2 regions of the Nonomuraea sp. NPDC050227 genome follow, and region 2 is predicted to be linked to the other one. Evidence: riboswitches for the same ligand, from Rfam matches in the RefSeq annotation. Region 2 holds a riboswitch; the other holds the start of a gene.
The links. Region 2 has a riboswitch for glycine ahead of gcvP (aminomethyl-transferring glycine dehydrogenase). Riboswitches for the same ligand answer to the same signal wherever they lie in the genome.
Positions count from the first base shown of each region.

Region 1: linked by a shared signal. The riboswitch ahead of gcvT (glycine cleavage system aminomethyltransferase GcvT) and the one ahead of gcvP (aminomethyl-transferring glycine dehydrogenase) in region 2 are both predicted to bind glycine.

Region 1 is NZ_JBITJF010000009.1:264,615-272,056, forward strand. Features, by position in the region: gene ACIBK9_RS32595 (L-serine ammonia-lyase) at 1-1,374, opposite strand, end outside; gene gcvH (glycine cleavage system protein GcvH) at 1,433-1,822, opposite strand; gene gcvT (glycine cleavage system aminomethyltransferase GcvT) at 1,819-2,904, opposite strand; glycine riboswitch at 2,939-3,038, opposite strand; glycine riboswitch at 3,059-3,156, opposite strand; gene ACIBK9_RS32610 (M28 family peptidase) at 3,406-4,779, opposite strand; gene ACIBK9_RS32615 (M4 family metallopeptidase) at 4,851-7,145, opposite strand; gene ACIBK9_RS32620 (gamma-glutamyl-gamma-aminobutyrate hydrolase family protein) at 7,368-7,442, opposite strand, start outside.
Region 2 is NZ_JBITJF010000002.1:477,691-485,132, reverse strand. Features, by position in the region: gene ACIBK9_RS09425 (alpha/beta family hydrolase) at 1-120, opposite strand, end outside; gene ACIBK9_RS09420 (hypothetical protein) at 203-559, shown strand; gene ACIBK9_RS09415 (hypothetical protein) at 575-1,375, opposite strand; gene gcvP (aminomethyl-transferring glycine dehydrogenase) at 1,503-4,328, opposite strand; glycine riboswitch at 4,495-4,591, opposite strand; gene ACIBK9_RS09405 (MerR family transcriptional regulator) at 4,640-5,260, opposite strand; gene ACIBK9_RS09400 (bifunctional nuclease family protein) at 5,408-5,878, opposite strand; gene ACIBK9_RS09395 (MerR family transcriptional regulator) at 6,011-6,637, opposite strand; gene ACIBK9_RS09390 (FHA domain-containing protein) at 6,661-7,173, opposite strand; gene ACIBK9_RS09385 (sugar phosphate nucleotidyltransferase) at 7,435-7,442, opposite strand, start outside.

The sequences.
Region 1 (7,442 bases), on a different contig from region 2:
GCACTCGATGACGTTGACGGCCAGGCCGCCGCGGGAGGTCTCCTTGTACTTGTCGAGCATGTCGCGGCCGGTGTCGCGCATGGTCTTGATGGCCTTGTCCAGCGCCACGTAGTGGCGGCCGTCGCCGCGCAGGGCGATCCGGGCGGCCGTGATGGCCTTGTTGGAGGCCACCGCGTTGCGCTCGATGCACGGGATCTGCACCAGGCCGCCGATCGGGTCGCAGGTCAGCCCGAGGTTGTGCTCGATGCCGATCTCGGCGGCGTTCTCCACCTGCTCGGGGGTGCCGCCCATGACCTCGGTCAGCCCGGCCGAGGCCATCGAGCAGGCCGAGCCCACCTCGCCCTGGCAGCCGACCTCGGCGCCGGAGATCGAGGCGTTCTCCTTGAACAGCACGCCGATCGCGGCCGCCGTGAGCAGGAAACGCACCACGCCGTCGTCGTCGGCGCTCGGGACGAACTTGGTGTAGTACGTCAGCACGGCCGGGATGATGCCCGCGGCGCCGTTGGTGGGGGCGGTGACGATGCGGCCGCCGGCGGCGTTCTCCTCGTTGACGGCCAGGGCGAACAGCGCCACCCAGTCCATCGCCTGCAGCGGGTCCTTCTCTGCCGACTCGGCCTGCAGCCGCCGGTGGAGCTGGTTGGCCCGGCGCTTGACCTTCAGGCCGCCGGGCAGCACGCCCTCCTTGCTGATGCCGCGCCGCACGCACTCCGACATCACCCGCCACAGGTTGAGGATGCCCGCGCGGATCTCCTCCTCGGTGCGCCCGAACGCCTTCTCGTTCTCCAGCATCAGGGCGGAGATCGACAGGCCGGTGTTCGAGCAGTGCTTGAGCAGCTCCTCGCCCGAGGCGAACGGGTAGGGCAGGACGGTGTCGTCGGGCTTGATGCGGTCGGCGCCGGTGGCCTTCTCGTCCACGACGAAGCCGCCGCCGACGGAGAAGTAGACCTTCTCGCGCACGGTCTCGCCCTGCTCGTCGCGGGCGGTGAAGCGCATGCCGTTGGGGTGCTCGGGCAGGGAGATCTTGCGCTCGAAGACGAGGTCCTGACCCACGACGAAGGGGATCTCGCGCTCGCCGTAGAGCTTGACCGTGCCCGCGGCGCGCATCTCGGCCAGGCGGGTGTCGACGGAGTCGACGTCGACCAGTTCCGGCTTCTCACCGGACAGGCCGAGCAGCACCGCCTTGTCGCTGCCGTGGCCCTTGCCGGTCAGGCCGAGCGAGCCGTACAGGATGACCTCGACGCGGGCCACGCGGGGGAGCAGGCCGTCGTCGTGCAGCCCGCGGGCGAACTTGTGCGCGGCGGCCATCGGGCCGCCCGTGTGGGAGCTGGACGGTCCGATGCCGATCTTGAAGAGGTCGAAGACGCTGATCGCCATTGATGGCGCCCTTCAGTTCAGGAAGTGCCGGGGCCCGCGGCGGGCCCCGGCGTTGGTGTCAGGACTCGCCTGAGGTGAGCGCCGTGTACTCCTCGGCGGACAGCAGGTCCTCCGCGTCGCCCTCCATGCGGACGCGGAACATCCAGCCGTCGCCGTACGGGTCGCTGTTGGCCAGCGACGGGTCGTCGGCCACGGCCGAGTTCACCTCGACGATCTCGCCGCCGACGGGCGCGTAGATCTCGCTCACCGACTTGGTGGACTCCACCTCGCCGACCGAGTCACCCGCCTCGACGGTCGAACCGACCTCGGGGAGCTGCACGAAGACGACGTCACCAAGAGCCTCGGCGGCGAAGGCCGTGATGCCGACGGTCACGGTGATGCCGTCGTCCACGCCCGACACCCACTCGTGCTCCTTGGTGTAGTTCAGGTCGTCAGGGATGTTGCTCACTTGTTCCTCCTGTAGAAGGGCAGCTCGACCAGGTCCATAGGTTCATGGCTGCCCCGGATGTCCACGGCCAGACCTGTGTCGGCACCGGCGTCCACGTAGGCCATCGCGATGGGCTTGCCCAGGGTCTGGGAGGGCGCACCGCTGGTGACCTCGCCGACGACGGCGCCGTCGCGGGTGACCGGGTAGCCGTGACGCGGCACCCGGCGGCCCTGGGCGACCAGGCCGACGAGGCGGCGGCGGGGCTGGTCGTCCTTGACCGCCTCCAGCGCCGCCCTGCCGACGAAGTCACCGGGCTTGTCGAATTTCACCACTCTGCCCAGCCCCGCGTCGAACGGGGTCAGGTCGGAGCTCAGCTCGTTGCCGTAGAGCGGCATGCCGGCCTCCAGCCTGAGGGTGTCGCGGCTGGACAGACCGGCGGCGCGCAGCCCGTGCGGCTCGCCCGCGGCCTCCAGGGCGCGCCAGAGCGGCACGGCGTCCTGGTTGGCGACGAACAGCTCGAAGCCGTCCTCGCCGGTGTAGCCGGTACGGGCGATGAGCGCCTGGCGGCCGTCGACCACGCCGGGCAGGCCCGCGTAGTACTTGAGACCGTCGAGGTCGGCGTCGGTGAGCGTGGCCAGGATCTCCTGGGCCTTCGGGCCCTGGATCGCGATGAGGGCGTACTGCTGGGAGCGGTCATCGACCGCCGCGTCATACGACTTAGTACGATTTTTCAGCTCATCCGCGACCTTGTCGGAGTTCGAGGCGTTGGCCACCACCATGAACTCCTCGTCCGCCAGCCGGTAGACGATGAGGTCGTCGAGCACCCCGCCGCGCTCGTCCACGATCATCGTGTACCTGGCCCGGCCGGGCGCGAGCGCCGACAGGTGGCCGACCAGCGCGTAGTCGAGGGCCTCTCCGGCCTGCGGACCGGTCAGGAAGATCTCGCCCATGTGCGAGAGGTCGAACAGCCCGGCCGCCTCGCGGACGGCTTTGTGCTCCGCGGACTCGCTGCCGTACCGGAGCGGCATGAGCCAGCCGGCGAAGTCGGTCAGCGTGGCGCCTAGGGCCTCGTGGACGTCTCGTAGCGGCGTAGGTCGGGACATTTGTCGCACCTCAGGACAGGATTGGATGCCAGCATCCTCCCCCTCTGTCATGGATGCCTGAGAGCTTCGCCCGAGTTTTACCGGACTTTCACCTTCGGCGAGGCCCCGAGGGCCTGCTTTCCAGAGGTCACCTCCCCGTAAGAACGCCTTACAGGGCTGCCGCGCGGTCCTTTGCCTTGAGAGGTTCGCGGGGAGGGCTTGCTCCTTCAGGGACCCTGACCGGCTGTCAGGGTGCTCTCCCGCACGGTTTCGCCGGTGATGTCCGTCAGCCTAGTGCCGTCATGGGGGTGTTGTCGCGCTTCGCCCTCCACCATCCGCGGCATCCGCGACATACCGCACGCAGCGAAAAGCGGCCGCGGCCCCGGAGAGGCGGGGTCGCGGCCGCGTTGGTGGCCGCGCGCGAGCCGGTCATGGCAGGTCAGCTCGCACGCGGCAGCTCGGGGCGGGCCGGCGGTGACCGGCCCGCGCGGGATCAGGCCCTACAGATGACAGGCCCTGAGGTCAGGCCCGTGCCCAGAGGGCGGGCACGTTCGGCGGCTCCCAGCCCGGCAGGCTGGTGTGCGCCTGGAGGCAGCGGTAGCTGACCCCCTGGTAGGTGACGACGTCTCCGGCCGTGTACGACTTGTAAGCCGTCCAGGTGGTGCCCTGGCCGTCCCCTCCGACGGTCAGGGTGAAGGACGCGGAGTGGTCCGCCGTCGCCCCGTCGCCGTTGATCCCTATGGTGTACGTCCCCGCCGCGACGCCGCTGGTGGTGGCGATCGTGACGGTGGACGACTGGCCCGCCTGAACCGTGGACGGGCTGAAGGAGACGGTGACCCCGCTCGGCACGTTCCCGGCGGAGAGCGCGACGCTCTGCGCCTGGCCGGACGTGACCTGGGTACTGACCGCCGCGGTAGCCGACTGACCGGCCTGGACCGATGCCGACGACGGGGTCACCGAGATCGAGTAGTCGTTCTCCGTGGGCGTGCTGGTGCCCACGGCGAGCTTCCATATGGCGTAGGCGATGGCGTCGGAGTTGCGGTCGAGCGCCGTGGTGTTGATGGCGCTCGGGTAGCTGTCGCACGCGCTGTGGTAGCAGCGGTCGAACGCCTGCCCGGCCGAGCCGCCCCACTTGGCGGCCTGGGCCGAGCTCTTGACCGCCCCGGCCCCCGTGGCCAGGCCGCCGACCCGGACGCCCGCGCTCTTGAACGAGGCGTGGTCGCTGCGGCCGTCGCCCTCCCTGTCACCCTCGGTCTGCAGGCCGATGGTGGCGAAGTAGTCGTTGAAGGTGCGCTGGATCGCCGCGTCGTCGTCGTAGACGAAATAGCCGGCGTTGGTCGAGGCGATCATGTCGAAGTTCAGGTACACCTCGACGCCGCTCGCGCCGCCGTTCTGGACGTAGTACCTGGACCCGACCATGCCCGCCTCTTCGGCGCCCCACCAGCCGAACCGCACGTGCTTGGTGAGGGTGGGCTTGCGGGCGGCCAGGGTGAGGGCGTTCTCCAGGAGCGCGGCCGAGCCGGAACCGTTGTCGTTGATCCCGGGGCCGGCCGCGACGCTGTCGAGGTGGGCGCCGAGCATCACGGTCTGGTTGGCCGGGCCGCCCGGCCAGTCGGCGATCAGGTTGCTGCCGCCGCTGAAGTTCTGCACGCGGGTGGTGAAGCCGGCCGCGTCCAGCTTGCCCTTGATGTAGTTCATCGAGGCGGTGAAGCCCGGCCTGCCCGAGGCGCGGTTGCCGCCGTTGCTCGTGGCGATGGACTGCAACTGGCTCAGATGCGCCGTCACGTTCGCGACGGGGATGTCGGGCGCGGGGTCGGCGGCGGCGCCGGCCGGTCCGGCCGGCGTGGTGAGGGTCAGGGCCAACGCGGCGGTGGCCGCGGCGCCCAGCCTGAGCATGGCGTTCACGATCTGTGGCTCCTCAAGGGGGTTGGGCGGCCACCCCGGCGTGGCCGCCCAGGTCGTGCGACTTAGACCGGCTGCCAGAGGGCAGGGGTGTTGGGCGGCTCCCAGCCCGGCAGGCTGGTGTGCGCCTGGAGGCAGCGGTAGCTGGTGCCCTGGTAGGTGACGGTCTGTCCGGCCGTGTAGGCCGTGTACGTCTGCCACGTGGTGCCCTGGCCGCCGCCCACCGTCAGGCTGAAGGAGGCCGAGTGGTCGGCGCTCGCGCCGTCGGCGTTCAGGCTGATCGTGTACGTGCTGGGCGTCACGCCGCTCGTGGTCGCGAACGTCACCGTGGACGACTGCCCGGCGGTGATCGTGGACGGGCTGAAGCTGACCGTCACGCCCGCGGGCACGTTGCTCGCCGCCAGGGCGATGCTCTGCGCCTGACCGGCGGTGACCTGCGTGCTGACCGTGGCGGTGGCCGACTGACCGGCCTGCACCGAGGCCGACGACGGGGTCACGCCGAAGGAGTAGTCGTTCGGCGAGCTCTGCCCGATCTGCAGGTTGTAGGTGGCCTGGCGGTCCACGTCGGCGCCGTCGGCCGTGATGGCGATCGAGTGGCTGCCCTGCGGGCTGCCCGCCGAGGTGGTGATCGTCAGCGTCGAGCTCTGCCCCGCGGTGATGGTGGCCGGGCTGAACGAGGCGGTCACGCCGGCCGGCAGGGTGCCGGTCCGCAGGGTGATCGACTGCGCCGAGCCGCCGGTCACGGTGGTGCTCACCGTGGTCGTGGTGCTCTGGCCGGGGGTGACGCTGCCGGAGGCGGGGTTCAGGTTGACCGAGAAGTCGTTGCTGCCCTGGGTGCAGGTCGGCTCGCCGGACTGGGCCCGTACGCTGACGCCGTCCCAGGCGTTCTTGACCACGTTGAACTCGGTGCAGCTGCCCGGGTACAGGGTCTTGGCGGCCTGGAGGGTGGCGACCCTGGCCTTGGCGTGCGTCCACGGCTGGGTCTTCGTGTTCAGCGCGGACATGAACACCTCACCGGCCTTGCGGATGCCGATGCCGGTGATCGCGGCGCCGTTGTCGCAGCGGGTGCTGGCGGGCTTGCCCGAGGGGTTGGTGCCCTCGGCCACCAGGTAGAACCAGTGGTTCTGCGGACCGGCCGCCGCGTGCACCTCGGTGTTCGGGATGGAGGCGCTGTAGCAGTTCGGGTGGCTGAGGGCCGACGGGTTGTACATGTTGCGGATCGGCCCGGACCCGGAGAGGTTGACCTCCTCGCCGACCAGGTAGTCCGGCGGGTCGTTCGGGTTGTTGGCGTACGCCTCGGTGAGCGCGCCGAAGATGTCGCCGGTGGACTCGTTCATGCCGCCGGTCTCGTTGCCGCTGCCCGAGCCGCCGCTGGTGAACTGGAAGATGCCGTGGCCGAACTCGTGGCCGACCACGTCCATCGACGTGAGCTGCTGGGAGTTGGCGGAGTTGTGGCCGAAGGAGCCGTACTGGCCGTTCCAGTAGGCGTTGACGTCGGCCAGACCGACGCGGGCCGGGTAGCCGCCGCCCTGGCCGTTGATGCCGTTGCGGCCGAGCCAGGCGCTCAGCATGTCCCATTCCCGCTGCGCGGCGTAGAGCGCGTCGACGCAGGCGGTCTCCAGGTTCGTGCCCGAGCCGTTGCCCCAGGTGTCGGTGGTCTTCGTGTACGGCGAGCCGTTCTGGCCGCCGCACGCGACGCCGCTCCTGCGGGGGTCGCGCATCGTGTACGAGGGGCTGGTGTCGATGGTGACGGTGCCGACGTAGTAGCTGTTGCCGGTGCCGTCGCGCACCTCGTCCCAGTCGTCGATGACCTTGCCGGTCAGGGCGTCCACGTAGACGTGGAGCTTGGTCTCGTGACCGGCGGCGGTGGCGCCGGTGACGAGGACCTCCCAGGCCAGCCGCGGGGTCGTCGTGGTGGCGTGCACGGACAGCACGGGCGTGGCGACGGTCTCGACCCTGGCCACCTTGGCCCTGGCCGTCACGGCGGCCTGGGCCGCGGTGACCCTCGCCTTCGTGCCGATCCCGATCTTCGTGCGCTGCCCGGTGGCGACCGTGTCGACCACCGCGCCGGAGGCGTCCGTGGCGACGACCACGTCGCCGCCGTAGACGGGCAGGCCCGCGTGCTTACGGGCGTAGGTCAGGTACTGCAGGCCGCGGACGCCTTCGACGGTCGACGTCAGCGTGAACGTGTCCTGCTCGGATGCCAGCAATGCCGCCGAGTCGGCCAGGATCGCGTTGTGCGCGGTGGCGATCGCGTTCCTGCGCTCGTCGGGGCTGGGAGGATCGGCCACCTGCGACGCTTGGGCTGTGGCGCTCGTGGCGCCCACCAGCGAGCTGGTGGTCAGGGCTAGCGCGAGCATTGCGGCAGCCCCCAACCTGAGTTTGGGGTTCACTCTCTGGCTCCTCAGGGGGGTGTGGAGTGGAAGAGCCCCGGCCGGCTGGGGATGAACACAGGGTGACACCGGGATGGCGCGACCCGGTACCCAACAAGTTTCCTATAACGCGGTGGTATGGCCCCCTGAGCTGGGATTTCGCGGGATTTTAGGGCGCAGAAAAGGTAAAGAAGCTTTCCAGTAACGGTCTCAGCAGGCCGCCGTGAACGCCTCGAAGAGCGCCGGTCCGTCGCCTGCCTCCGGGTGCCACTGGACCGCCACCGC
Region 2 (7,442 bases):
CAGCAGGTCGGGCGCGTCCACTCCCCCGGCCGAGCCGTGGGTCAGCACCAGCAGCAGCCGGGGCTCGGCCGCCTCGTCGACCTGCACCAGCGCCGGCCCCCGCGGAGTCATGATCTCCATGGCAGCACCGTACCTGGGGAGGATCCGCCATTGGCTCCCAGGTCTGATGACGGCGCGCCGGACAGCCGGGATGATGGCTTGCATGCCAGAGATGCGCCCCATCCGGGATGACCTGCAGGCCACTCTCGACGCCCGCCGCGACCTCGGCCCCGACTACGAGGCCGCGCTCGTCGAGTCCTTCGTCGAACGGCTCGACGCCACCATCGCCGCCCGCGTCCAGGCGGAGCTGAGCGGCCACGGCCTTCCCCCGGCCAAGCCCAGGCAGCGGCAGAACAACGGCGCGGCGATGATCCCCGTCGCGCTGGGCTCGATGGGCCTCGGCATCCCGCTGACCGCCATCGCGTCCGGCAATTCGGGGCTGGTCGGCCTGACGATCACGTGGCTGGCGATCGTCGCGATCAACGTGGCCGCCGCCGTGGCCATCATGCGCCGCGGCTGAGCCGCCGCACGGCACTCAGGTGTCGCGGTGGAAGCGCAGCCGGACCTCGGCGGCCATGGTCTGGTCCTCGTGTTCGAGGCCGTAGGTCCACACCTGGCCGGCGTCCTCGGTGCGGCCGCGCAGCGGCAGCGTGCGCGCCAGCAGCTCGATGGCCAGCGCGCCCGTCTGGGGGTCGGCCCCGCTCTCGACGGCCTCGGCGAACTCGGCGCAGGCCAGTTCCAGGTGCGCGATGCCGAGCAGCACCCGCAGCCCCGGCAGCTCCCGCGCCGGGGCGAACTCCAGCGCGTCCAGCAGCAGCCCGGCGGCCTCCCCCGGGTCGCCGTACTCCAGCAGCGTCTCGGCGAGCTGGCGGGCCGCGTGCGCGGCGGCCTCGGCGTCGCCTGAGTCAAGGCTCGCGTCGAGGGCGGAGCGCAGCTCCTTGCCGGCCTCCTGCGGGCTGCCGGCCAGCCGGGCCAGCGCGAGGTGCGCCAGCGGGACGTAGGCCGGCGTGCCGACGCCGAGCACCGCCTGCCAGGCGGCCCTGGCCTGGTCGTCGCGGCCCTCGCGCTCGAAACCCTGGGCCAGGTGGCAGGCGGCCTGGGCGGCGTACTCGGGATGGCCGGTGGCCAGCGCGGTGCGGGCCGCGGCGCGGGCGGCCTCGGTGTCGCCGCGCTCGTCGAGCACCACGGCCAGCCCCACGGCCGCCTGGGCCCGGTCGGGGCTGTCGGGGTCGGCGACCAGCTCGGTCAGGATCGCCGCCGCACCCTCCAGGTCGCCGCCCTCGGCCAGGCGGCGGGCGGTGTCGAGAGGCGGGGTCTCCAGCTCTGAGAACGTCAAGAGAGCTCCTTCAGGCGACGGATCGCACCGAGCCTAACGGCTCGTCGCGATCATGTCTGCTCACTTGACGGTGCAGGACTGGGCCAGATCCGGCGCGGGCCCCCGGGCGGGGACCCGCGTGGGCGGATCAGTCCTCGTACGCCTCCAGCGGCGGGCAGGAGCACACCAGGTTGCGGTCGCCGTACGCCTGGTCGATGCGGCGCACCGGCACCCAGTACTTGCCCTCGCGCAGCGAGGCCACCGGGTAGGCCGCCTCGGTCCGCGAGTACGGGTGGGCCCACTCGTCGGCGGTGACCGACTCGGCCGTGTGCGGCGCGTTGCGCAGCGGGTTGTCGGTCTTGTCGTAGTCGCCGGAGGCCACCTTGGCGATCTCGCCGCGGATGGCGATCATGGCGTCCACGAACCGGTCGAGCTCGTCCAGGTCCTCGCTCTCGGTCGGCTCGATCATCAGCGTCCCGGCCACCGGGAACGACATGGTCGGCGCGTGGAAGCCGTAGTCGATCAGGCGCTTGGCCACGTCGTCGACGGTGACGCCGGTCTCCTTGGTGATCTGGCGCAGGTCCACGATGCACTCGTGGGCCACCAGGCCGCCGCGGCCGGTGTAGAGCACCGGGTAGTGCGGGGCCAGCCGCCGGGCCAGGTAGTTGGCCGACAGGATGGCCTGCTCGGTGGCCGCCGTGAGGCCCTCGGAGCCCATCATCCGCACGTACGCCCACGAGATCGGCAGGATGCCCGCCGAGCCGTACGGGGCGGCCGAGACCGGACCGACCGGGCCGCCGTCGCGCAGCGGGTGGCCGGGCAGATAGGCCGCCAGGTGGCCGCGGACCGCGACCGGGCCGACGCCGGGGCCGCCGCCGCCGTGCGGGATGCAGAACGTCTTGTGCAGGTTGAGGTGGGACACGTCGGCGCCGAACTCGCCCGGCTTGGCCAGGCCCACCAGGGCGTTGAGGTTGGCGCCGTCGACGTAGACCTGGCCGCCGGCCTCGTGCACCTTGGCGCAGACCTCGGTGATCGACTCCTCGTACACGCCGTGCGTGGACGGGTACGTCACCATGATCGCGGCGAGCTTGTCGCGGTGCTTGGCGATCTTGGCGTCGAGGTCGGCCAGGTCGATGTTGCCGTCGTTGTCGCAGGCCACGACGACGACCCGCATGCCCGCCATGACGGCGCTGGCCGCGTTCGTGCCGTGGGCCGAGGACGGGATCAGGCACACGTCCCGCTCGGTGTCGCCGTTGGCCTGGTGGTAGGCGCGGATGGCCAGCAGGCCGGCGAACTCGCCCTGGGAGCCGGCGTTCGGCTGGATGGAGACCGCGTCGTAGCCGGTCACCTCGGCCAGCCAGCCCTCCAGCGTACCGATGAGCTCCCGGTAGCCCTCGGTCTGGGCCTCCGGCGCGTACGGGTGCACGCCGGCGAACTCCGGCCAGGTGATCGGCTCCATCTCGGTGGTCGCGTTCAGCTTCATCGTGCACGAGCCGAGCGGGATCATCGAACGGTCGAGCGCGATGTCCTTGTCCTGGAGCCTGCGCAGGTAGCGCAGCATCGCGGTCTCGGAGCGGTGGCTGTGGAAGACCGGGTGGGTCAGGTAGTCCGACTCGCGCAGCAGTTCGGCCGGCAGCGCGTCGGCCTCCAGCGCCACCTCCTCGCGCTCGACGCCGAAGGCGGCCCACACCTTGACCAGCTCGGCGGCGCCGGTCTTCTCGTCGCAGGCGATCGAGACGTGGTCGTCGCCGGCCTGCCACAGGTTGACGCCCCGCTCGGCGGCGGCGGCCACCACCTCGGCGGCCCTGCCGGGCACCCGGACGAGCACGGTGTCGAAGAACTCGCCGTGCACGACCTCCAGGCCGGCCTCGCGCAGCCCGCCGGCCAGCGCGACGGCGTGCCGGTGCACGCGGTGCGCGATCCGGCGCAGGCCCTCGGGGCCGTGGTAGACGGCGTACATGCCGGCGATCACGGCCAGCAGGACCTGGGCGGTGCAGATGTTGCTGGTGGCCTTCTCGCGGCGGATGTGCTGCTCGCGGGTCTGCAGGGCCAGCCGGTAGGCGGGGTCGCCGTCGACGTCGACCGACACGCCGACCAGCCGGCCGGGCATCTGCCGCTGCAGGCCCTCGCGTACGGACATGTAGGCCGCGTGCGGCCCGCCGAACCCGAAGGAGACGCCGAAGCGCTGGGAGGAGCCGACGGCGATGTCGGCGCCCAGCTCGCCGGGGGCGGCCACCAGCGTGAGGGCCAGCAGGTCGGCGGCGGCCACGACGAGCGCGCCGGCCTCGTGCGCCCTGGCGGCCACGTCGCGGAAGTCGCGCAGGCGGCCCGAGGCGCCCGGGTACTGGACGAGCACGCCGAAGCACTCGGGCAGCTCGCCGTCGAGGTCGTGCTCGACCAGCGTGATGCCGAGCGGCTCGGCGCGGGTGGCCAGCACGGCCTTGGTCTGGGGCAGCGTGTCGGCGTCGACCACGAACACGTCGCTCTTGGACCTGCCGGCCCGGCGGGCCAGCGTCATGGCCTCGGCCGCGGCGGTGGCCTCGTCCAGCAGGGAGGCGCCGGCGACGTCGAGGCCGGTCAGGTCGGAGACGACCGTCTGGAAGTTCAGCAGCGCCTCCAGGCGGCCCTGCGAGATCTCCGGCTGGTACGGCGTGTAGGCGGTGTACCAGCCCGGGTTCTCCAGCAGGTTGCGCCGGATGACGGCGGGCGTGACGGTGTCGTAGTAGCCCAGGCCGATCATGGAGGTCAGCACCCGGTTGCGGGAGGCCAGCTCGCGCAGCTCGGCGATGGCCTCGGTCTCGCTCGCGGCGGCCGGCAGCTTGAGCCGGTCCTTGACCCTGATGGCCTCGGGCACGGCCACGGCCACCAGATCGCCGACGGACTCGAAGCCCACGGCCTCGAGCATGCGCTGCTGCTCGGACTCCGATGGGCCGATGTGCCTGGACGAGAACGGCGGAGCGGACAGGTCGGTCATGGAGGTTGCCTCCCGAGGCTTGGAGACCGGCGCCAGGGCGCGGGCGAGTGCCGGATCTCCCCCTCTGTCATCGCGACGTCATCGCGACCTGAGAGCTTCACCCCACCGTGGGGCTTGCACCGTCGGTGAGGTGCGCCTGGCGGGCGCACCTGCTTTCCAGAGTTGCCTCACCCGAGCGGTACGGGATGCCTGAGAGATTCCGGGGAGGGTTGCTCCTTCGGCGCCCCAGGACCGCAGCCCAGGGACTCTCCCGCACGGGGTCATCAGCCTTACTCTGTCCTAGATTACTACGGTGTGTTCAGCGGTTCAGCTCACCCCGTGCGGCGTGCGCGACGCCGCTTGGCGAGCTCGTCAGCGGGATGGTCGGCCGGGACGGTGTCCTCGACCGCCGCCCGTTCCCCCGGCAGCTCCGCGAGGGAGCCCTCGACCTCTCGCCAGACCCGGCCGAGCGCGATGCCGAACACGCCCTGGCCGCCCTGGAGGAGATCGATCACCTCGTCGGCCGAGGTGCACTCGTAGACGCTGACACCGTCGCTCATGAGCGTGATCTGCGCGAGGTCGGCGACCCCGCGGTCACGCAGATGCTGCACCGCGGTGCGGATCTGCTGCAACGACACCCCGGTGTCGAGCAGCCGCTTGACGACCTTGAGCACCAGGATGTCGCGGAAGCTGTAGAGCCGCTGCGAGCCCGAGCCGTGCGCGGCTCTTATCGTGGGCTCGACCAGGCCCGTGCGCGCCCAGTAGTCGAGCTGCCTGTAGGTGATGCCGGCTGCCGAGCAGGCTGTGGGCCCGCGGTATCCGATGTCGTCGGGCACCGTCGCGGGCTGCTCGTCGAAGAGCAGTCCCTGCTCTCCGGCACGCTGCCGCGCGCTCTCGCGCCGCACCGGATCTTCCTGGCCGGCCGTCTTTCCCTCGCCGCTGCTGACCGCCACGCGGACCTCCGGCTTTCTCTCATCCCATGGCCTGATCTGGGGGTTCGTAAAGGGCGACCACGGGTTTCACTTGCACCGTAGGACCGTGACCATGCTCAGTCAACGATCCGGCTCGGCGCGTCGTGAAGCGTAAATGCACTGAAATACCTACCCCGCCCTGCCGAAGTCCTCGGGAGTGATCGTGTCAAGGAACTCCCTGAACTTCTCCACCTCGTCCTCCTGGTCGTCAGGGATGATCACGCCGGCCTCCTGGACCACCTCTTCGCTGGCGAAGATGCGCGCGCCGGTGCGCAGCGCCAGGGCGATCGAGTCGGAGGGGCGGGCGCTGACCTCCACGCCGTTGGAGAACACCAGGTCGGCGAAGAAGATGCCGTCACGCAGGGCCACGATGTTGACCGCGCGCAGCCCGACGCCGAGCGCGCTCAGCACGTCCCTGAACAGGTCGTGGGTGAGCGGCCGGGGCGGCGGCTCCTCGGCCTGCGCCAGGGCGATCGCGGTCGCCTCGGTCATGCCGATCCAGATCGGAAGGAACCGTTCCCCGTGTGCCTCCTTGAGCAAGACGATCGGCTGGTTTGTGGGCATCTCAACTCGAACGCCCACGACCTCCATCTGCAACACGGGCTGCTCCGTATTCGGCCGGCCGGTCGCCCGGCACAGCTGTTGACTGGGTCGTTTCTGCTACACGCTTATGCATTTCAACGTAACACCCGGCAGGCCTGGAATGTGCCCCGGCCTTCCAGCTCTGTGCCCTCAGCGGCCCAGGACAGACCTGACGCCGAGGCGCACCAGGGAGGCGTGCAGGTCGAGCAGGAGCGTGGACAACTCCCTGGCGGCCTCGTCGGCCTCGCCGATGGCGCCGGGCGCGCGCCGCTTGAGAATGGGCGCGACGGTCTGCTCGACCAGCCCGCACTCCCGCTCGGCGGCGGCCTTGATCGCGCGCAGGTGGCGGGCGTGCAGGCCGAAGCGGGCCAGGGCGCCGACGCTGCGCGCGATCTTCAGCGCCTCCTCGTCGTAGCGCCTGGCCACGGGGGCCAGCAGGCCGTAGTCCTCCAGCTCGGCGAGGGTCTCCTCGTCGATGCCGGCCGCCTCCAGCAGCTGGGCCCGGTCGTAGCGGATCTCCTGGGCCTGCTGCACCGCGCGCGGACGGCCGAAGCTCTCGGCCATCTTGTCCTTGATCACCCGCAGCGGCAGGTAGTGGTCGCGCTGCTCGGTCAGGATGAAACGCAACTGCTCGACGTGGAGATGGGTGAACTTGCGGTAGCCCGAGGGGCTGCGCTCGGGCTCGATCAGCCCCTCACCCTCCAAGAAGCGGATCTTGGACACGGTGACGTCGGGGAACTCGCCCTGCAGCAGGGCGAGCACCTCCCCGATGCTCATGTGCGAGCGTGCCGCCTGTGAGCTCATGCGCCGGCGTTGACCCTCATCAGGAAGACGAGGCGGAACTTGCCGATCTGCACCTCGTCTCCGGAGTGCAGGGGAACCTCCTCGATGCGCTCCCGGTTGACGTAGGTGCCGTTGAGGCTGCCCACGTCGCGTACGGAGAACTGGCCGCCGCGGTGGCGGTAGAACTCGACGTGGCGACGGGAGACGGTGATGTCGTCGAGGAAGATGTCGCTCTCCGGGTGGCGCCCGGTCGTGGTGAGGTCTTTGTCCAGCCGGAACCGGCTGCCCTGGTTGGGCCCCCTGGTGACCGTGAGCAACGCCGTGCCGGGCGGGAGCTGTTCGACCAGCGCCCGTTCGGCCAGGAGCATGTCGCCTGTCTCAGCCTCGTACGCCTCGATTCCCGCGACCGAGATCGTCGACGTGGTGTCCCCGGAGACCTCGGGTCTGGTCAGCGGTGACCCACAGCGGGAACAGAAACGGGCATCCTCGGGGTTGGCGTGCCCGCACTGCGTGCAGTAGACGCTCGGCATCGATCGGCTCGGCCTCCTACCGCGAAGACGCGGCGACGGTGCTGGGGACGCGCCTGCCTTCGCTCTTCAAGTTTGCGAATGCCGCAACTTACGCTGATCAGCGGCAAAGGTCAAGGCGGGGCGCTGGACTGCGGTTCGGACGCTGACAAAGTTACCGCCGCCCCCACCCCGTGGTCCATGCCGCCGCGCGTTTCTACATTACGATCTTGCGGCACTCCGCGCGCACATCTCGGGCGAAGGCTTTTCCGCTACTCTACGTGATCAGACGG